DNA from 3 places in the Rhizobium sp. RAF36 genome. Region 1 is predicted to be linked to each of the others. Evidence: riboswitches for the same ligand, from Rfam matches in the RefSeq annotation. Region 1 holds a riboswitch; each other region holds the start of a gene.
The links. A riboswitch is a leader RNA that binds a small molecule or an ion and turns the genes downstream of it on or off. The one in region 1 is predicted to bind thiamine pyrophosphate.
Positions count from the first base shown of each region.

Region 1 (6,975 bases):
CGAGGCGCCGGGACGTGCCGCGGTCCAGCCAGACCGTCGCCGTCGATACTTTTTCAAGGAAACGGCGGTCGTGCGAGATCAGAACGAGGGCGCTGCGCGTCTTCTGAAGTTCGCCTTCCAGCCATTCGATGGTCGGCAGGTCGAGATGGTTGGTCGGCTCGTCGAGCAGCAGGATATCCGGCTCCGGCGCCATGACGCGGGCAAGTGCTGCGCGGCGGGCTTCGCCGCCAGAAAGGTTCTTCGGGTCTTCCTCGCCGGTGAGGCCGAGATGCGACAGAAGATAGGTGACGCGATAGGGATCGTCGCCCGGCCCAAGCCCGGCCTCGGCATAGGCCTGCACCGTTGCAAAACTTCCGAAATCAGGAGCTTGCTCAAGATATCGGACCGTCGAGGAGGGATGCCGGAACACCTCGCCGGACTGCGCCTCGGCAATGCCGGCAGCGATCTTCAGCAGCGTCGACTTGCCGGAACCGTTGCGGCCGACGAGGCAGATCTTGTCGCCCGGCTCGACCTGCAGGCTTGCGCCCGCCAGCAACGGCGCGCCGCCGAAGCTCAGAAAGATGTCGTCCAGTTTGAGAATGGGAGGCGCCAAGGATCAGACTCCGGAAAGGTCATAGGGGCGGGCAAGGACGATCGCGCGGCCACTGCCGAGCGTGAACCGAACCTTGCCTTCTGCCACATTGGAAATGGTACGCGACGAGCCGAACGGCAAATGGAAATCCGAGAGCGGATAGCGCGCGTTTTCGATGAAGAGACCACGCAATTCGCTGAAACCGGGAACCGAGAACAGGCTGTTCTTCGGCAGGTCGAGCTCGATGGAACCTGAAAGAAGCGGAACCGCTTCCTCCAGCCCCGAAGTGAGCAACAGGTCGATACCGTGTTCGGCGAGGCTGACGGCATAGAGAAGGTGCTGAAGCGCATGGTCGGACCGCTCACCCGCCAGCGCACCGGCAAGGATCAGCCGTTTGGCGCCGCGGGCTATCGCTTCGGAAACAGCGATCTCGCCATCCGTCGAAGCTTTGGCCGCGGGATAGGGCTGCTTCGGCACGCTCGGAAACGCACCTTCGAGATCCGGTGCGGTGGAATCGAAATCACCCACCCAGAGCTCCGGCACGACGCCGAGCTCTGCCGCATGCCGCATGCCGCCATCGGCCGCGATGAAGCGGCTGCCGGCAATCGCATTTCGCAGCCGCTCTGTCGGCGTCAGCTCGCCGCCGAGCAGGATCGTGAAGGTCGTCTGGGTCATGGGCATTGCCCATAGCGCAAAGCAGGGGTCGAGGGAAAGGGGCGGGGCTTAACCGGGCGTGCCCTTATCGCGCCGTTCGAAGGCTTTTTCATAACCGTCGATAAAGCGCTCATAGAGTGCTGCGAAGGCATCGACGTCCGTGTCGCTCCAGCCGTCGAGGATTTCTGTGATCAACGACAGCTTCTGCGCCCGGATTTCCGACAGCAGCCGCTGGCCGATCGGCGTCATCACCACGACGATGCGCCGCGCATCAGCTTGCGATGCTTCGCGGCGAAGAATGTTGCGGCTGACCATGTCGGCCACCACGCGGCTGGCGCGAGACGGATCGATCCGCAGCATTTCTGCAATCATCCCGACCGTCACTTCATCGGCCGGCTGCGCACGGCGCACGGCGTCAAGAACATCGAGATGCGAGAGCTCGAGATCCGGCGCGACGCTCTGGATTGCCAGACGCCCGATCAGCCGGCGCCCTGTCATCAGCTTCATCCGGGTCATGCTCTGGCCGATGCTGGAAACGCTTTCGTTCTCCAGTGACAGCGGATCAAGCTCGTGAATGCGGGCGGGTTTCTCGTTCATGCGCCGAGCATAACAGAAGGCTTGCGCGAAGGAAATATGCCTGCGTCATTCTGGTGTCATTGACATTTATATGCTTTTGTCACATAAATTGGCGATCAAGATTGGAACTGTCTTCATGGATATGCAGCTTGCCTCCCAGCCGCTCGTGACGGATCCCCGCCGCAGGCTTATTCTCTTCCTGTTTCTGATGACCGCGATGTTCATGGCAACGCTGGACAATCAGATCGTCTCGACGGCGCTGCCGACCATCGTCGGCGAATTCGGCCACCTCGAACGCTTCGGCTGGATCGGCTCCGCCTATCTGCTGTCGCTGAGCGCAGTCATGCCCGTCTATGGCAAGCTCGGTGACCTCTTTGGCCGCAAATACGTGATGATGACCGCGATCGCGATCTTCACCGTCGGCTCCGCCGTTTGCGGTCTCGCCGTCTCGATGAACACGCTGATCGCCGCTCGCGTTTTGCAGGGCCTCGGCGGCGGCGGCATCATGGTATCGATCTTCGCCGTCAATGCCGATCTCTTCGAGCCGCGCGAACGCGCCCGCTACCAGAGCTATTCCAGCCTCGTGCTGATGGCATCGAGCGCCATCGGCCCCGTTCTCGGCGGCATGATGAGCGATCTCTTCGGCTGGCGCTCGATCTTCCTCGTCAACGTGCCGATCGGTTTCATTGTCTTGATCGGCCTCGCGCTGATGCTGCCCTATCGCAAGCCGCACCGCCGCCCGAAGATCGATTATGCCGGCGCCCTGCTGCTGGCGATGACGACAACGAGCATCGTGCTGATGGCCGATGGCAGCGAGCTGTTCGGCTCGATCCTGGCGCCGCAGAGTCTGGGGATCATCGGTATCGGCGCGCTTTGCGCCATCGCCTGGGTCTTCGTCGAGCGCCGCGCCGCCGAACCGATCGTCCCGCTGTCGCTGTTCCGCAACCCGACCTTCCCGCTTCTCCTGATCATGTCGATCACCGGCGGCGGCATCGCAATCGGCATGGCCAATTACTTCGCGCTGTTCCTGCAGACGACCACGGGCCTGTCGCCCTCGCATGCCGGCCTGCTCTTCGTCATGCTGACCGGCGGGCTGGTCTGCGGTTCGCTCTTTGCCGGGCGCATGATTTCGCGCACCGGCCGCTACAAGCCCTTCGCCATCGCCAGCCTCTCCTGCAGCGCCGTCGCTTTCGCGCTGCTGTCTCAGGTCCATGCCGGTACGCCGCTGCCGATTATCGGGTTGCTGATGATGCTGCACGGCATCGGCATCGGCTTGTCGCAACAGGTGCCTGTGATCGGCGTCCAGAACGCCGCTCCGGCGCGTGATGTCGGCGCCGCCACCGGTTCCGTCACGCTGTCGCGCATGGGCGGCGCCTCGATCGCCATCTCCATCTACGGCGCCATTATCGGCTCACAGCTGACGAAGGTCGGCATCTCTATCCCCGGCGTTTCCGATATCGAGCAGCTGACGCCGAAGATGATGGCAGCCCTCCCCGAAGCCAGCCGCCAGGCAGTGGCCGACGCCTATGCCAGCGCTTTCACGCCGCTTTTCATGACCTCCTGCGCCTTTGCTCTGATTGGATTGATTGCAGCGCTTTCGCTGAAGCCTGTCCAGTTGCCGCGCCACGGCGAGACCAAGAACACGGCCGCGGCGGCCGAAGCCGCCGAGTAAAAGCAAGGGCGCGCTGCGCCCTTGTCATAAGGCCTGCATCGCTATACATCTGCCAACGCTCTAACGGGGTGCCCTGTATCCGCAAGGATATCTGGCTGAGAGGCTTTCAAGCCAACCCGCGGAACCTGATCCGGCTAACACCGGCGGAGGGATTAGACGCGTGACACCAGGCACCGCCCTTTTCCCCATGACAAAACTTTTTAGGAGGAGGCGCGCCATGCCCGGCCGCAAACCATTGATCGCATCATTCGTCACGGCTTTCCTTGCCGCAACCGTCACTCTGTCGCCGGCGCAGGCCGCCGACAAGACGCTGACGGTTTACACCTACGAGAGCTTCACCTCGGAATGGGGACCCGGCCCCAAGGTCAAGGAAGCCTTCGAAAAGACCTGCGCCTGCACAGTCAATTTCGTCAGCGTCGCCGATGGCGTGGCGCTTCTCTCCCGCCTGAAGCTCGAAGGCGCCTCGACCAAGGCCGACGTCGTTCTCGGCATCGATACCAACCTGATCACCGAAGCCAAGGACACCGGCCTGTTCGACGTAAGCGGCGTCGATACCAGCGCCCTCAAGGTACCCGGCGAGTTCAAGGACGATGTCTTCGTCCCCTATGACTACGGCCACTTCGCCATCATCTACGACACACAGACGATCCAGAACCCGCCGAAGAGCCTGCAGGAACTGGTCGACGGCGACCCCTCGCAGAAACTCGTCATCGAGGATCCGCGCACATCTACTCCCGGCCTCGGCCTGGTGCTCTGGGTCAAGTCCGTCTATGGCGACAAGGCGCCGGAAGCCTGGGCCAAGCTCAAGAACCGCATCCTGACGGTGACGCCCGGCTGGTCTGAAGCCTATGGCCTGTTCACCAAGGGCGAGGCGCCGATGGTATTGTCCTACACGACCTCACCAGCCTATCACATGGTCGCCGAGAACACCGACCGCTACCAGGCCGCAGCCTTCTCCGAAGGTCACTACATCCAGATCGAAGTCGCCGGCCTGCTGAAAAACGCTCCCGACAAGGATCTCGCTCGTGACTTCCTGAAATTCATGGTCACACCGGGCTTCCAGGACACCATTCCGACCAACAACTGGATGATGCCTGTTGCGGTCACATCGACGCCGCTGCCGGATGCCTTCGGCAAGCTGGTCAATCCGTCCAAGACCTTCCTGATGAGCCCGGATGATGTCGCCAAAAACCGCAAGGCCTGGATCGATGAGTGGCTGACGGCCATGAGCATCAACTGATGTTGCAGACGGCGGCGGAACGGCGAAATGCGCTGGCGGGCGGGGCGGTCGGTCTCGCCGCCATCCTGCTTTTCATCGGCATCGCCGCCATCTCGCTTGCTGCTTCCGGCGGAGGTTCTACCTTCGCCGGCATCATCTCGGATCCCTACATTCTCCGCGTCCTGCGCTTCACGCTGCTGCAAGCGGTTATCTCCACGCTGCTCTCAGTTCTCCTGGCGCTCCCCGTCGCGCGGGCGCTTGCCCGCCAGCCGAACTTTCCCGGCCGCATCTGGATCATCCGGCTGATGGCCGTGCCGATGGGATTGCCCGTTCTGATCGGCGCGCTCGGGCTCATTGGCATTTGGGGACGGCAGGGCCTGCTCAATACCGCGTTGCTCAAGCTCGGCCTGTCCGAACCCGTTAGCATCTACGGACTGACCGGCATCTTGCTCGCCCACGTCTTCTTCAACCTGCCGCTCGCCTGCCGGCTGATGCTCGCCGGCCTGGAGAGGCTGCCGTCCGAATACTGGCTGATGGCAAGCAATCTCGGCATGCGCCCGCGCGCCGTCTTCCGCTTCATCGAATGGCCGGCGATCCGCGGCCTGATCCCTGGCATTTCAGGGCTGATCTTCATGCTCTGCGCCACCAGCTTCACGCTGGTGCTGACGCTTGGCGGCGGACCGGCGGCAACGACGATCGAGGTGGCGATCTACCAGTCGCTACGTTTTGATTTCGACCCGGGCCGAGCGGTAGCTCTGTCCTTGCTGCAGATTGCCCTGACCGGCCTCATCCTCGGCGCCATGTCGTTTCTCCCCGCCAGCCGTGACGAAGGGCTGACCGCCGGACGCCACTCCATGCGTTTCGATGGCAGAATGCCAATGGCAAAACTGTCAGATGGCCTGCTCCTCGCTCTCGCCACGGCTTTTCTAATCTCGCCATTGCTCTCCGTGTTGGTAGCCGGCCTGAGAGCCGACCTCCCGAAGCTGGTCGGCGAGCCGGTCTTCTGGCAGGCCGCAGCGATGAGCTGCGGCATATCCCTTTCCGCCGCCACATTGGCCCTTGTCGTGTCAGCAGCCCTGATCCGCGCCCGCCAGACCATCAGCGCAGACAAGCGCTCCAAGCGCGGCAGCCGCGCCCTCTACGCCGCGATAGGCGGAGCCTCGTCAATGGTGCTGCTGGCGCCTCCCGTAGTTCTTGCGACCGGCTGGTTCATGGCGCTCAGGCCATTCGGCGACGCCTCTGTTTTTGCGCCTGTCCTTGTGGTCCTGATCAATATGCTGATGGCCCTGCCCTTCGTCATGCGCGTGCTCGAACCGGCTTATCTCGTCCATCAGCGGCGCACCGCGCGCCTATCGGCAAGCCTCGGCATAACCGGCCAGGCGCGGCTGCGGCTCATCGACTGGCCGGGGCTGCGCAAGCCGTTGCTGACCGCCCTGTCTTTCGCCATGGCGCTGTCGCTCGGCGATCTCGGCGCTGTCGCCATGTTCGGATCCGATAGCTTTGTCACGCTTCCATGGCTGGTCTACAGCCGCATGGGAAGCTACAGAACCAACGATGCCGATGGCCTTGCGCTGATCCTCGGCGTCATTTGCCTATTGCTGACGATCGCCGGAACATCCGGCCAGGTGCGAGGACATGGTGCCGATGACGGCCGCTGATATCACCATGCAGAACGTTCGCCTGACGCTCGGCAGCCACGCCTTCCATTTCGATTGCACGCTGCCCCGCGGCCAGATCATTGCCGTGACAGGCCCATCGGGCGCCGGCAAATCGACCTTCCTCAATCTGCTGGCGGGTTTCGAGACGCCGGAGAGCGGCCGCGTTCTGCTCGCCGGACATGATGTTACCGGCAGTCACCCGGCCGAGCGGCCCGTCTCGCTTATCTTTCAGGACAACAATCTCTTCGCTCATCTCGATATCTTCACCAATGTCGGGCTGGGCATCAATCCGGCCCTGAAGCTCACACCGGCGGACCGCAGCCGCATCTCGGCCGCGCTGGCTCAGGTCGGCCTGACTGGCTTCGAAAAAAGGCTTCCGGCAACGCTTTCCGGCGGCGAACGGCAGCGCGCCGCCTTTGCCCGCGCCCTCGTCCGCAAGCGGCCGATCCTGCTTCTCGACGAACCCTTTGCCGCCCTCGACCCCAGCCTGCGCAACGGAATGGCGGAGCTTCTGACGGCAATGCAGCGCGAGACCGGAGCGACCGTCATCATCGTTTCACATGACCCCGATGAGGTTCGCCGCATTGCACAATATGGCGTTTTCATCGACCATGGCGCGATTGCG
Region 1 is NZ_JBFREC010000006.1:195,760-202,734, reverse strand. It holds gene AB4Z25_RS21175 (ABC-F family ATP-binding cassette domain-containing protein) at 1-592, opposite strand, end outside; gene AB4Z25_RS21170 (thiamine diphosphokinase) at 596-1,252, opposite strand; gene AB4Z25_RS21165 (MarR family winged helix-turn-helix transcriptional regulator) at 1,295-1,822, opposite strand; gene AB4Z25_RS21160 (MDR family MFS transporter) at 1,938-3,473, shown strand; TPP riboswitch at 3,528-3,642, shown strand; gene thiB (thiamine ABC transporter substrate binding subunit) at 3,691-4,713, shown strand; gene thiP (thiamine/thiamine pyrophosphate ABC transporter permease ThiP) at 4,713-6,350, shown strand; gene AB4Z25_RS21145 (ATP-binding cassette domain-containing protein) at 6,337-6,975, shown strand, end outside.

Region 2 (6,975 bases), on a different contig from region 1:
TCGATGCCGTGCTCTGCTGGGGCTGGATCGATGCGGTGCGCAAAAGCCTCGATGAGAAGAGCTATTTGCAACGCTACACCCGGCGTACGAAGAACGGCACATGGAGTCAGATCAACGTCGACAATGTCGCCCGCCTTATCAGCGAAGGCCGGATGACTGGTCATGGTCTGCGCGAGGTCGAGGCCGCCAAGGCCGATGGCCGCTGGGACCGTGCCTATGGCAGCGGCAAGAACATGAAAATCCCCGACGATCTGCAGGCGGCGATCGATGCCGAGCCGAAGGCAAGCGAGATGCTCGCTGTCCTTAGCGAGCAGAACCGCTTCGCGCTCGCGTTCCGCATACACAATATGAAGACGCCTGCGGGCCGGGAGCGGAAGATCGCCGCTTTCGTCGAGATGCTGGCGAAAGGCGAAACGATCTATCCGCAGAACAGGAAGCCGAAGGGCTGAGTCTCAGAACTCGACCTTGTCCCACAGCGCATGAAAGTGCTGCACCGGGCCATGGCCGGAACCGACGGTCAGTTCACCGGCGGCGGCAACCGCATCGGCAAGATAGCGTTTGGCAATGCCGACCGCCGCCTCGGGCGACTTGCCTTTGGCGAGCTCTGCGGCAAGTGCGCTCGACAGCGTGCAGCCTGTGCCATGGGTATTCTTCGTCGCAACTCGGGGCGCCTCGAACCAGGTGATGTGGTCAGCGCTTGCCAGGACATCGGGGCTGTCGGCGCCACCGAGATGCCCGCCCTTGAGCAGCACCATCTTGGCACCCAGCACCAGTAGCTTGCGCGCCTGATCCTGCATCGCATCGCGGTTTTCCGCATGTTGCTCGCCCAGCAGCGCGGCAGCCTCCGGCAAGTTCGGGGTCAGCATTGTCGCGAGCGGCAGGAGACGCGTGGTCAGCGCGCCGATCGCAGCAATGTCGAGGAGGGTGGCGCCGCCCTTGGCGATCATGACGGGATCGAGCACGATGGGAATGCCGCGATGCGGCTTCAGGGCGTCGGCGACCGCCTCGGCAATCGCGGCATTGGCGATCATGCCGATCTTCACCGCATCGACGCGCACATCGGCGAAAACCATGCGGATCTGCTCGGCGACAAAGTCCGGAGAGACCGTCTGCACGGCGGAAACGCCGGTCGTGTTCTGCGCCGTCAGCGCCGTCAGGACGGCCATGCCGTAGGTTCCGCGTGCAGAGAAGGCCTTGAGATCGGCCTGGATGCCGGCGCCGCCCGAGGGGTCGGACCCGGCGATTGAGAGGACGTTGCGGATCATGAGCATGCCTTTCTGATGCTGGCTGCGATGGCTGCGGTCGCCGCCTGCGGATCGGGCTGGCCGCAGATCGCCGAGACGATCGCAAGGCCCTCGGCGCCGGTGGCAAGCACCGGGCCGACATGCTCGGTCTTCAGCCCGCCGATCGCCACGGAGCGAACCGGGCAGGCGCGGACGAGGTCTGCCAGTCCCGTCAGGCCGATCGGTTGTTTATGGTCAGGCTTCGTCGCGGTGGCAAAGACCGGGCCGATTCCGGCATAATCGACGATGGCGGGATCGACGGCTGCCGCAAGCTCAAGCGTCTCGACCGACAGGCCGAGGATCATGTCTGGCCCGATCTTGTTGCGGGCTTCAATCGCTGCGAGATCGTCCTGGCCGATATGCAGTCCGTCGGCATTGAGCGCGATCGCCGCCTCGACATCGTCGTTGACGATGAGTAGCGCGTTGCTGCCCGTGAGCACACGCTGCAAAGCCCGGCCGGTTTCGATCATTTGCCGGGTGTCCGCCATCTTGTCGCGCAGTTGCACGATGGTCGCCCCGCCGGCAACGGCCGCGCGGGTTGTCTCGACAAGCCCGTATCCGGCACAGAGATCCGGATCGAGGACGAGATAGAGGGAGAGGTCGAAGGTCTTCACGCCACGCTGATCCTTGCCGCCTGATCGAGGCCCGGACCGTCGATTGCCGCGAGCGCATCAAGGAAACGCCAGGAGAAGGAGCCGGGGCCTTTCGCTTCCAGCGCCGCCTGTTCGCCGGCGACGGCAAACATTGCCAGCGCTGCGACTGTCGCATCGAAAGTCTCCTCGGGCGCAACGGCGGCGAAGGCCCCGGTCAGGCAGGTCAGCGAGCAGCCGAGCGCGGTGATCTGCGGCATCAGGGCCGAGCCGCCGGCAATTCTGACAGCACGCGCGCCATCGGTGACGAAATCGATCGGACCGGTGACCGCAACGACAGCACCATACTGGGCGGCAATGCTGCGGGCGGCACCTTCCGCCTGCTCGACGGGGTCGCGGCTGTCGACGCCCTGGCCACGGCTTTCGCTGCCGGCAAGCGCGATGATCTCCGAAGCATTGCCGCGGATGATCGTTGGGTTGAGGTCGAGGAGCACGGCCGTCGTTTCGCGGCGAAAACCAGTGGCGTAGTGGGCGACCGGATCGAGAACCCAGGGCTTTCCGTTGCGGGCAGCCGCCTTCGCCGCCTGCTTCATGCCATTGACCCATGCAGGCGACAGTGTGCCGATGTTGATCGTCAGCGCCCCTGATATCGCCGCGAACTCACCGGCTTCCTCCTCTGCATGCACCATGGCAGGCGAGGCGCCCGCCGCCAGCACGACATTGGCAGCGATGTTCATCGCGACGTAGTTGGTGATGCAGTGAACAAGTGGTGGCGCGGCGCGCAGCGCGGTCAGCAATTGTCTGGGTGATCTCGAAGTCGTCATCTTGCGTCCCTTTTGGAGCGGGGCAAGACGCGGGAGGCCGGGCAATCGCTGCGGAGGGCCTCGAGCGACTCCCTCCGCCAGCATTATCTGGTTCAGGTTCGAAGGGTACTTCTCAGCCCGCCTTTCGGCGAACGCCCCTGTCTCTCAACACAGCCGTCTTCGCAAATTATCGGCGGCTTGTCACGCCCTATCAGTTGAGCCGGGCCTCGCCGCTGACGATACGCTGCTCGCCTTCATCGAAGAGATGAACGGCATCATGAATGGGCGCGACCTTCAAGACATCGCCGGGCACCGCCCTGATCCGCTCGCGGAAGACGCAGCTGATGGTCTGCGTGCCAAGTCTGGCGATGACGAGCGTTTCCGACCCCGTCGGCTCGACGACGACGGTGGTGATCTCGATGCCATCGGGGTCGAGCCGGAGATGTTCAGGGCGGATGCCGTAGGTTACCGCATCGCCCGGACGGCGGTCGCTTGGGAGGATAATGCCGTCTTCGGTGCGGAAACCCACATCCGTCATGCTGCCCTTGATGAAGTTCATGGCGGGCGAGCCTATGAAGCCCGCGACGAACAGGTTGTTGGGCCGGTCGTAGAGATCGAGCGGAGAACCGGACTGCTCGATGCGGCCGTCCTTCATGACGACGATCTTGTCGGCCATGGTCATGGCCTCGATCTGGTCGTGGGTGACGTAGATCGTCGTCGTCTGCAGCCGCTGGTGCAGCTCCTTGATCTCCGAGCGCATCTGGACGCGCAGCTTGGCGTCGAGATTGGAGAGCGGCTCGTCGAAGAGGAAGACGGCGGGGTCGCGGACGATTGCCCGGCCCATGGCAACGCGCTGGCGCTGGCCGCCGGAGAGCTGTTTCGGGTAGCGCTCCAGCAGGCTCTCCAGCCCGAGGATCTTGGCGGCATTGCCGACACGCTTGTCGATCTCTTCGCGCGGCATGCGCTTCAGCCGCAGCGAGAAGCCCATGTTTTTGGCGACGGTCATATGCGGATAGAGCGCATAGTTCTGGAACACCATGGCGATGTCCCGGTCCTTTGGTGCAAGCTCGTTGACGATGTGCTTGCCGATCTGGATTTCACCCCCGGTGATGCCTTCGAGCCCGGCGATCATCCTGAGCAGCGTCGACTTCCCGCAACCGGACGGGCCGACGAGGACGACGAATTCGCCGTCGCGGATATCGACGGAGACGCCCTTGATGGCCTTGAACGCGCCGTAGTCCTTGCGTGCATTATTGACTGAAACATGAGCCATTATCGTCCTCCCCAGGCTGCGATCAGAGCTTGTTCAAGGTGTTTCTGAGATAGCTGAGCCCAACGCGCTCGCCCTCCTTGCGGGCCTCCAGGTCCTTGCCCGGCCAGCCGTAGGCGGCATCCTCATGCTCGATCGAGATCGTGCCGTCGAAACCGTAGCTCACGGCCTGTCGCAGGAATTTCGTCCAGTCGAGCAGGCCGAGGCCGGGCAGCTTGTATTGCCACCAGCCCTTGCCGTGATAGCCGACGGCCTGCTGTACGGCGGGATCGATCGCGGTGTCCTTGGCATGGAGGATGGCAATGCGGTCCTTGACGTCCTCGAGCGCCTGATAGGGATCTACGCCGATGCGCAGGAAGTGCGAGGGGTCGAATTCCAGCCCGAAGCGGCGGTCTGGAATGCGCTTGAACAGCTCCTCGTAGCCCTTCGGCGTCGTGCCGACGAAATTGTCCTTCGGTCCCGGCCAGTTTTCGATCGCAAAAATGAGTCCGCTTGTCGCCGTCTCGGCGATCAGGCCGTTGGTATAGGCTGCGAAGTCGTCGTAATTGGCCTCGTCGCTGCCTTCATCGTTTCGTCCCGGGAAGATCACCAAGATTGGCACACCAGCCTCGCCGATCGCTTGGGCGAACTCCGAGGTGCGCGAGCGCAGATCCTTGCGCTTGGCATTGTCGGCGTCGAGCTGGTTGCCGAAATAGGTGATGGAGGAGACGAAGAGGCCGCGCTCGCGGGCCAGCGCCACGGCAGAGCGGACCTTGTCGGGCGTCTTGATATGTCCGCCGACATCGATCTCGATGGCATCGAAACCGGCGGAAGCGGCGAAGTCGACCACTTCTTCCAGCGGCCGGTCGTTGAACGTCGACGTATAGAAACCGATCTTCATCAAAATCCTCCCATGCGCCGCCGCGGCGGCTGTTCTAGTTGTTCAGGCGATCCATGTATTTCAGGGGTGAGCGGGTGCGTTGAACCTCGTCCGCCGATGCCAGCATCAGTGCTGCCGCCATTGGCATGGCCGCAGCACCGATCGCCGAAGCATCGTCGCCGAGCGAGGCGCGGTGAAGCGACGGCAGGGCGGCGTCGGCCGCATCGAGATGTTCATGCACATAGCGCAGCAGTTCGTCGATCATGCGGATCGGCAGCCGCCCGCCGACCAGGATGGCGTCGGGATCGATGATCATGCCGATATGCCGGACCGCCACGGCAAGATGCGCGCTCATCTCCCGCAGCCATTGCGAGACCAGCCGTTTGCCGCGCGTATCGAGCGTCAGCAGATCCTGCGGCACGCTGACCTTGATGCCGTGTTCGGCCAAAAATTCGTAGAGGCAGAACAGGGAAAAGATCTCGCCGAGCAGCCGTACCTTCTGCGCGCGCTCGTCCTTGCCATCGGCAATCGGCAGCCAGCCGATTTCGCCGCTGAGGCCCATGGCGCCGCGGTGGCCATTGCCATCCAGCACCAGTCCGCCGCCGGGGCAGGCATTTATGGCGATGTAGAGGAAGCTGCGGCTTTCGGCGCCGAGCCCATAGTCGAGTTCGGCCAGTGCCGCGGCATTGGTTTCGTTCTCGATGAAGACGGGGTGCTGCGTCAGGCCTTCAATCGCGGTGCGCACGTCGAATTCCAGCCATTCGGAATAATCGGAAGGCTTGCCTGGAAACGAAATCTCGCCCAGCCAATCGGGCATGGCTAGCCCGATACCGGCGAGATGTGCGTCGTCGATCAGGCGGCTGCGCTGAAAATGTGATATCGCGTCGGCCGACAGCTGCATGAATTCGGCAGGCAGAATGTAGCGCTTTTCGTGATGCACGCGGGCACGCACATTGCCGACCGCGTCGACGGCAAGGATGGTCAGGTGATCGCGGTCGATATTGATGCCGATGGCGAAGAACGCGTCCGGATTGATCTCGAGCTCGATGGCGGGCTGTCCGCGCAAACCGTGGCGGCGCCGAGCCTCGATGATCAGGCCCTCGTCCAGCAGCCGGTCGACGATGCGGGCGATGGCCGGCTTGGTGAAGCCGGTCTGTCTTGCAATCTCCGCCCGCGAAATCGGGGCCTGCCGGTGGATGCAGCGCAGCACGACGGCGCGGTTATGCTCGCCTGCATCTTCGACATTGGCCCCGCTGAGATCGGGGGAGAGCTTGACGCCCGCGGTCTGGTTCATGGTCGCGATCCTTCATCTTCCATCGGCATCAGACCGGCCTCATCCCTTGACTGCGCCGCTGGTCATCGCGCCGAGGATCAGTCTCTGGAGCGACAGGAAGGCCACGATCGCCGGTACGACGGAGATCAGGCAGGCGGCGGCAAGCAGCTGGATCGACGAGTCGGTCTGCATGCCGCGGAAGTTAAAGATACCGACGCCGATCGGCATCAGATTGTTTTGGGTCAGCAGCAGAAAAGGCACGAGGAACTGCGACCATCCGGCAATGACGGTGATGATGAAGACCGAAGCGATGCCCGGCGCCGAGAGCGGCAGGACGATCCGCCAGAACACCGAGAAGCGATTGCATCCATCGATCATCGCCGCCTCGTCAAGACTGCGCGGGATGCTATCGACTGTGCTCTTCAACAGCCAGGTCGCCAGCGGCACCCCGAGCGCGATATAGACCATGACGACGGCAAAATGCGTGTCGAGCAGGCCGAGCTTGTTCATGTAGCGGTAGAGCGGCACCATGATCACAAGCGGCGAGATCATCTGGAAGAGCAGAAGCCCCATCATCGACAGGCCCTTGCCGCGAAAGTGGAAGCGCGAGAAGGCATAGGCCGCGGGCAGCGCCACGATCAACACCCCGAGGCCGCTGAGGGCGGCCAGCTTCAGGCCGTTCCACAGGTAAAGGGGGAAGTAGCTGTTGTTGAGAACGGCGACGAAGTTTTCCATCGTCGGATTGTGCGGGATGTAGCGGGCGACGCCGCGATAGATCTCGCGCCGGTCGCGCATCGCCATCGACAGCAGATAGGAGAGGGGGCCGGCGAAGAAAACGAACATCGCCAGCATGAACAGATAGCTCAGAAAATCGCCGAACCGCGTGCCGGTGCGCCC
Region 2 is NZ_JBFREC010000004.1:557,109-564,083, forward strand. It holds gene AB4Z25_RS17855 (YdeI/OmpD-associated family protein) at 1-449, shown strand, start outside; gene thiD (bifunctional hydroxymethylpyrimidine kinase/phosphomethylpyrimidine kinase) at 453-1,265, opposite strand; gene thiE (thiamine phosphate synthase) at 1,262-1,897, opposite strand; gene thiM (hydroxyethylthiazole kinase) at 1,894-2,697, opposite strand; TPP riboswitch at 2,750-2,846, opposite strand; gene AB4Z25_RS17875 (ABC transporter ATP-binding protein) at 2,888-3,949, opposite strand; gene AB4Z25_RS17880 (sugar phosphate isomerase/epimerase family protein) at 3,972-4,826, opposite strand; gene AB4Z25_RS17885 (ROK family transcriptional regulator) at 4,861-6,099, opposite strand; gene AB4Z25_RS17890 (carbohydrate ABC transporter permease) at 6,139-6,975, opposite strand, start outside.
Region 2: linked by a shared signal. The riboswitch ahead of thiM (hydroxyethylthiazole kinase) and the one ahead of thiB (thiamine ABC transporter substrate binding subunit) in region 1 are both predicted to bind thiamine pyrophosphate.

Region 3 (6,975 bases), on a different contig from region 1:
GTTGATGACCTGCTCGACGCCCTCGGCGGTCAGGCAATCCTTGTCGCGCGTCTGCGAGGCCGGCAGGAGGAACAGCGTTTCCAGCCGCTTGTCGCGGATCAGCGCCTGCGAGAGCTTGGCATCGCCCTGGATAACGTTGACCAGATCGTAGACGACCCGGCGCTCGGCGCCCATCACGAGATCGAGATTGCGCAGGCCGACGTCGAAATCGACGACGACGACCTTCTCGTTGCGCTGCGCCAGTGCGGCGCCGAGTGCGGCCGTAGAGGTCGTCTTGCCAACGCCACCCTTACCCGAGGTAACAACTATGACTTTACCCATATCCCCTCTCCTGTCCTAACCATTCGTCCGTTAAATCAGCCGCGATGCGAGGATCGCGTCGTTTTCGAGCCAGAGCTGCGCAGGCTGGCCGCGCAGTTCGGCAGGCAGATCGTCTGCCGTCTTGTAGATGCCGTCGATCGCCAGCAGTTCCGCTTCCAGCTTGCGGCAGAAAATCCGGGCCGACGAGTTGCCGACCGAACCTGCCAGCGCCCGGCCGCGAAGCGCGCCGTAGATATGGATCGAGCCGCCGGCGATAATCTCGGCGCCCGAAGCGACCGATCCGATGATCGTCACGTCGCCTTCCGGGAAGATGATCGACTGGCCCGAACGCACCGGCTCGTGCAGAACCATCGATGACAACGTGGCGCGCGTTACCTGAACGGGCGCGGTGGCCTGCACCTGCGCCTCGCCCTTCGGCGTCGGCTCCTTTGCCTGCGGCACGTCGGCGACATCGACATCGGGTGCCGGGCGACCGCCGCTCATGCCCGGCGGCATGGTGGCGTCGAGCTGCGATGGCCGCGCGCCTTCGATGCCCATGATCCGGACGCCGCGTTCGCCAAGCGAAGCGATCATCGACTTCAGCTGAGCCCGGTTCGCCTGGAGGTCGGCGACATCGAGGACAACCGGCCTTCCCAGGAAAAAGCCTGCCGAACGCTTGGCCAGATCGTCGAGCCGGACCAGCCATTCATCGAAGGGCAGATCGGGCGTCAAAACGACCGCCAGGAACGAACGGCCTTTGATACGGATGGAGCGCGCGTCGGTTAACACATTAGCAATCTTGGTTAATTTTTGATTGCTTCGGTGTAGCTGCTTCGTGGTTAACAAATAGTTAACGCGAGGCCCCGGCCGCAACGTTCAGTTAACGGCCGGGGGTATTTGCACGGCGCCGTGGCAGGGCCGCCACAGGCCTATTTTACCTCGACGGCGAGGTCCGCAACAGCAGGTGCGGTCTTCACCAGACCCATCTCCTGCATGAAGGCACCGAACCGCTGGTAGCGGCCGGTATCGAGCGCTGCGGGACGCTTGGCGAAGCGCGGCAGCGTATCGAAGAAGGCCGTGCGGTTCAGTTCGTCGTCGAGAGCAGGATAGGCCTTGACGAACAGCTTCCAGGCGTCCTCGGGGTGATTGGTGATGAAGATCGAGGCCTGTTCGACGGCCGCGAGGAAACGTGGCAGCCGCGGATCGGCGATCGAATCGCGATGGGTGACGAAGATCAGCTCGTCATAAGGCGGCACGCCATTTTCTTCCGGGAAGAATGCCTTGCCCTCATGGCCTTCAAGCTTCATCTGCGTCAGCTCGAAATTGCGGAAGCCGCCGACATTGGCATCGACCTTGCCGGCGATCAGCGATGGCGACAGGGCGAAATTGACGTTGACCAGCTCGACATCTTCTTTCGTGAGACCGGCATTTTCCAGCATCCGCTTCAGCATCGCGTCTTCAAAGCCGGTGACGGAAAAGCCGACCTTCTTGCCCTTCAAATCGGCAAGGCTCTTGATCGGCCCGTCGGCAAGCACGGTGACGGTGTTGAGCGGCGTCTCGACCAGCGTGCCGACGCGCACCAGCGGCAATCCGGCTTCGTGGTCGAGGTAGAGGTTGGGCTGGTAGTGGATGCCGATATCAGCCTGCTTGGCGGAAATCAGCCGCGGCACCGCCGAGGGATCGGCCGGCGGGATGAGCTCGACATCGAGCCCTTGCGCGGCAAACAGGCCCTTCTGCCCGGCGATGACCAGCGGTGCGTGGTCGGGGTTGACGAACCATTCCAGCATCACCGTCAGCTTGTCGTTGGCAAGCGACGGCGAAGCGAGCGCCGCAAGGGCGAGGAAGGTGGCGGATATCAGACGCAGCATGTTTGCTCCATGAATGTGCAGTTTGAAAATCGTTCAGCGAGTCGTTGCCCACGGCGTCAAGCCGGAGGTGAGCCTGTCGACCACCACCCGGCAGATCAGCGTCATCGCTGCCAGCACCGCCATGGCGGCAAAGACCATGTCGGTCTGCATGCGCGCATTGGCCTGGACCATGACGAAGCCGAGGCCCGCCGAGGCGCCGACCCATTCGCCGATCACGGCGCCGAGCGGCGCCAGCGGGGCGGCGATCCTCAGACCTGAAACGAGGGCCGGAACGGCAAGCGGCATCCGGATGCGCACCAGCGTCTGCCAGTGGCTGGCATTCGTCAGCGACACGGCATCGAGGATATCGCGCTCGGTCCGGCGCAGCCCGTCGGCAAAAGCCGAAGCGACAGGAAAGAAGATGATGATCGTTGCCATGGCGACCTTGGAGGCCATGCCGAAGCCGAGCCAGATGACCAAGATCGGCGCCAGCACAAAGACCGGGAAGGCCTGCAGGATCAGCACCAGCGGCCACACCAGCGCACCGGCGGCCGGAACAACCGCAAGCACGAAGGCCGCCGCCGCACCGGAGATCGCTCCGCAGAGGGATCCCAGCACGATTTCGAGCGCCGTCGTCAGGCTCTGCTCCAGCAGGAACAGCGGCTGCCGCACAAAGACCGAAGCAACCGACAGCGGCGAAGGCAGGATGAAATGCGCCGGCGCAAACAGCCAGATGACCGCCTGCCAGATCGCAAGCAGCAAGACTGCACCATAGAGAGCGTTGAGAAGGCGCATCGTCAGGCTTTGGCGAGAACTGAAGGACGTGAGCGCAGCAGAACAGACATGGCGAAGCGACCTCCAGACGGCAATGGAGATCCAGGCAAAGCGAAGACGAAGGGAGATACCGGCGGCATCTTGTTCCGTTCCTACGCCGGCATGACCCGGATCAGGTTCAAGGGTCCAGCTCAGCGCCATCTCAGCATCGTCAGATGCTCCCCTCGGAATGGGCGGGAAACTGTCGCGTTTTCAAAGGACTGTCAATGGTGGATCCGCCGCCTGCGCGGCGCGCAGGCATTTGTGATCGAAAGGGCTAGAGACTTTTGGCCCGGGGCTACCTATCTAACAGTCATGCAATTTAGGGAGACCGAATATGAAATTCGCTATTCTCACCGTTCTTGCTGCTTCGCTGGCGGGAATATCAGCCCAGGCCGCGGACCTGACACCACCGCCTGCGCCGGTCGAACCGGAGGCGATAACGCCGGTTTTCACCTGGTCTGGCCCGTATATCGGTGCCGAGGGTGGCTATAGCTGGACGACCTTCGATCCTGACGGTGCATCCAATGTCGACGCCAACGGCGGAATCTTGGGCGGCTTTGCCGGCTACAACTACCAGTTCGACAATAACTGGGTGATCGGCGTCGAAGGCGATGTCCTCCATAACTGGAACGAAGAGGACACGGCCTTTGGCTCCGTCGAGACGACATGGCAGGGCTCGGTCCGCGCCCGCGTCGGCTATGCCTTCGACAACGCCCTGCTCTACGGAACCGCCGGCTGGGCGATCGCACGGGCAGAAGGTCATCCGACCGGGGCTTCAGATGTTTCCGACACGCTGAACGGCTGGACGATCGGCGCAGGTATCGACTACGCCTTCACCCAGAACATCTTTGCCCGCGGCGAGTATCGCTATACCGACTACGGCAGCGGCAACTTCGGCGGTGCGGCGGGCGGTGATTTCGATCTGAACCAGAACACGATCATGATCGGCGTCGGCGTCAAGTTCTGAGTGAACGGGATCAATGTGCGAGCGTGGGCGCGCACGCCTTAACCGGCGTGGCGCGTGGATAGATCATGGCTGAAAATCACGCTTGCCTGTCCCAACATCGCCGTGGAAAACCGGAACGCTGTGTTGCACTAAATTAGGACTTCGACAAAAGTCATTCCTCATGATGAGGAATGCTCACAATGCTGTCGGGTCTCGGGACAATCACCATTACGGACGAGAATTACAGCGAGCACGTGGCCTTCGAACTCGGCGAGCGTGATGGCCTGCTGTTTGGCGGCGAGGAGATCCTGCGGCGGGCACAGCGCGCCAAGAAAGTATTTCTCTTCCTGCTGACATCGCGGCGCGAGTTGCGCATCCGCATTGCCAATGTCGAGCATTCCTGCGCCAATTTCGTCGTCATCAGCGAACCGCTTCCTGCCACCTGAGAGCGCGTGAAAAGGCCACGAGCGGGTTAGCGCTGCGTGGCCTTCATGACGCGGCCCGTGAGGCGAGCCGCGCCTCAGTTCAGATGTTCGAAGTCCGCCATGTTCTTCTCCGTCACCAGCTGGAACGGGATCCAGACCTCGCGGTCGATCTTTTCGCCCTTGATCGCCTTGAGCGCCGCATCGATCGAACCCTTGCCCTGACCCTTGGCATCCTGGAAGACCGTGACCTTCAGATCGCCCGCCTTCATCGCCTGAAGGGCCTCCGGCGTGGCGTCGATACCGGCGACGATGATCTTGTCCGTGGATGCGCCGCCATTCTTCAATGCGGCGATGGCGCCGAGCGCCATCTCGTCGTTGTTGGCAAGAACGGCATCGAACTCCAAGCCCGATGTCAGCCAGTTGGAGACCAGATCGGCGCCGTTAACGCGGCTCCAGTTGCCGACCTGCTCCTGAGCGACCTTCAGGCCGCTGCATTCGGGCGTCGCGATGACGTCATGGACGTCCTGAGTGCGCTGACGTGCGGCCTGACTCGTCAGGTCGCCGATCATGATGACGACATTGCCCTTGCCGCCCAAGATACGACAGACTTCCTTGGTCTGCAGCGTGCCGGATTCGGCCTCGTTGGAACCGACGAAGGCCTGCTGCTTGCCGAGCGTCGAAAGATCGGTCGGCTGAACGTTGACATAGATCAGCGGGATGCCAGCATCCTCGGCGACCTTGCTGAGAGCCGGCGTGCCATCGGAATCGACGGGATCGACAATGATGGCCGAGACGCCACCGGCCGCGAAATTCTTGACCTGGTCGAGCTGCTTGTTGACGTCCGTCGTCGCATCCTCTATCTGCAGCTCGACACCGACGGACTTGGCGTAATCCTGCATGCCGTTGACAATCAGCGTCTGAAAATTGTTGGTGAGCGTCCCCATCGAAACACCGATACGATCGGCCGCGTGCGCCTGCGCAGCAAGCACCAGGGCAACCGCGCTGGTGGTCAGCAATTTCAGCATGTTCTCTCCTCCCAGAGATAAGGCGGCGCCAGCCGGCCGCACGAAAACGTTAGCCGGGGAAGATCGCGCGGTCCGCGGAAAAATTGATGAAAATCCCTCATTTGCAGGGGAACCGGATAGCAAAAGGCCCGGCGGAGAAGCCGGGCCTGCGGGTCGTTCACCTGGGAGGATCAGCCAGCCTGCTGTTCGCGGCGCGCCTTCTTTTCTGCGCGGCGCCTGGCCTGCTCCATGAACCGCTTGTCCATGCGCTCCTGCGCTTCGGATGAGCCGTCGTGGAATGTGCCGAACCACTTGTCGAGCGGGATCACGCCATCGGCGTAGTTGCACTCGAAATATTTGTGGTGAAGGTAATGGTCGTAGCTGTGCGTATCGATGGCGCTTTCCTCGCCGACGACGATCTTGTCGAAGCCGGCATGGCCGGGTGCCGGTGCAAGACCGGCATGCGCCAAATGGAAGATCGCATGAACCGGATTCGACGGAACGATCCAATGGATGAGCACACCGGAGAAATACAGCAGGTGCTCGATCGGGTGCATGGCAAGACCTGACCAGGGGCCGGGATTGACGTTGTTATGATGCAGCTTGTGGACGGCATGATAGAGCGGCGGCCAGTGGATCAGCCGGTGGACCAGATAGAAATGCAGGTCGCGGAATGTAGGGATCAAGAGCATGACCACGGCGCAATAGACCGGATGCTCGGCGAATGAGACATAGGGAATGATGCCATTGGCGAAGGCCCACAGCGTGAGCACCTCGAAAGCCGTCCAGAGCGGCACAGCGCTGGCGAAGGTCCAGATGACGTTATCGACCGTCTGATTACCGAACAGAAAGGCATCATTGCCGACGGAGGGCCATTTGGCGTTGAACTTGAAGCTCGTTCCCTGCTTCTTCTGCATATAGAGGCGCAGGTGGAACGCGCCGAAGAAGACGAAGACGATTGCGGCGTTGCGCACCAGCAGATAGGCAATCCAGCTGATCGAGAAGGTCTTTGCGGTCTCGAGCGACGGCGTCGCGTAGAGCCAAAGCAGCGTGCCGATCGCCGCATAGAGCACGTTCCACGGCATCAGGTAGCCCGGATAGCCGAACACCCATTTCAGGAAACGCAGCGGCTGGACCGGCCAGATGAACACCGGCGGATATTGAATAAGCTTGGAAGGCGCCCAGTCGCCGCGTTTGTTGCGCTTCCCGAAAAGTGTGTCGTCCATCTGATATCCTCCAACTCGTGCCGGAAAATTACCGCAGCTACAGTGCCGTTTCCCATCGCTGTCTTGATGTGTTTTGATCAACTGAGCGATTTCGCCAGAGGCGCTGCAATGCTTGACTGTCGAGCGGAGTTTTGGGGAGGTTTTGATGAAAAAGACGACACTGCAGGATGTCGCCACAGAGGCCCGGCTTGGCATCGCCACCGTCGAGCGCGTCATCAACGGCCGCGGCGGCGTCACCGAGAAGACGGCAGAAAAGGTGATCCGCGCCGCCAAGAAACTCGGCTACGGCGAACGCTCGACGGAAACGCATCGCGGCGCCATCCGCATCGAGGTCATTCTGGTGCGTCCGGAAACCAGCTTCTTCGCCCGGTTGAACCAGGCCTTCGAGCGTATTGCCGCCTCGCTTGACCG
Region 3 is NZ_JBFREC010000004.1:326,779-333,753, reverse strand. It holds gene minD (septum site-determining protein MinD) at 1-321, opposite strand, end outside; gene minC (septum site-determining protein MinC) at 352-1,098, opposite strand; gene AB4Z25_RS16770 (ABC transporter substrate-binding protein) at 1,230-2,168, opposite strand; gene AB4Z25_RS16765 (ABC transporter permease) at 2,202-2,942, opposite strand; TPP riboswitch at 3,054-3,156, opposite strand; gene AB4Z25_RS16760 (outer membrane protein) at 3,298-3,930, shown strand; gene AB4Z25_RS16755 (hypothetical protein) at 4,110-4,355, shown strand; gene AB4Z25_RS16750 (sugar ABC transporter substrate-binding protein) at 4,430-5,359, opposite strand; gene AB4Z25_RS16745 (sterol desaturase family protein) at 5,530-6,564, opposite strand; gene AB4Z25_RS16740 (LacI family DNA-binding transcriptional regulator) at 6,710-6,975, shown strand, end outside.
Region 3: linked by a shared signal. The riboswitch ahead of AB4Z25_RS16765 (ABC transporter permease) and the one ahead of thiB (thiamine ABC transporter substrate binding subunit) in region 1 are both predicted to bind thiamine pyrophosphate.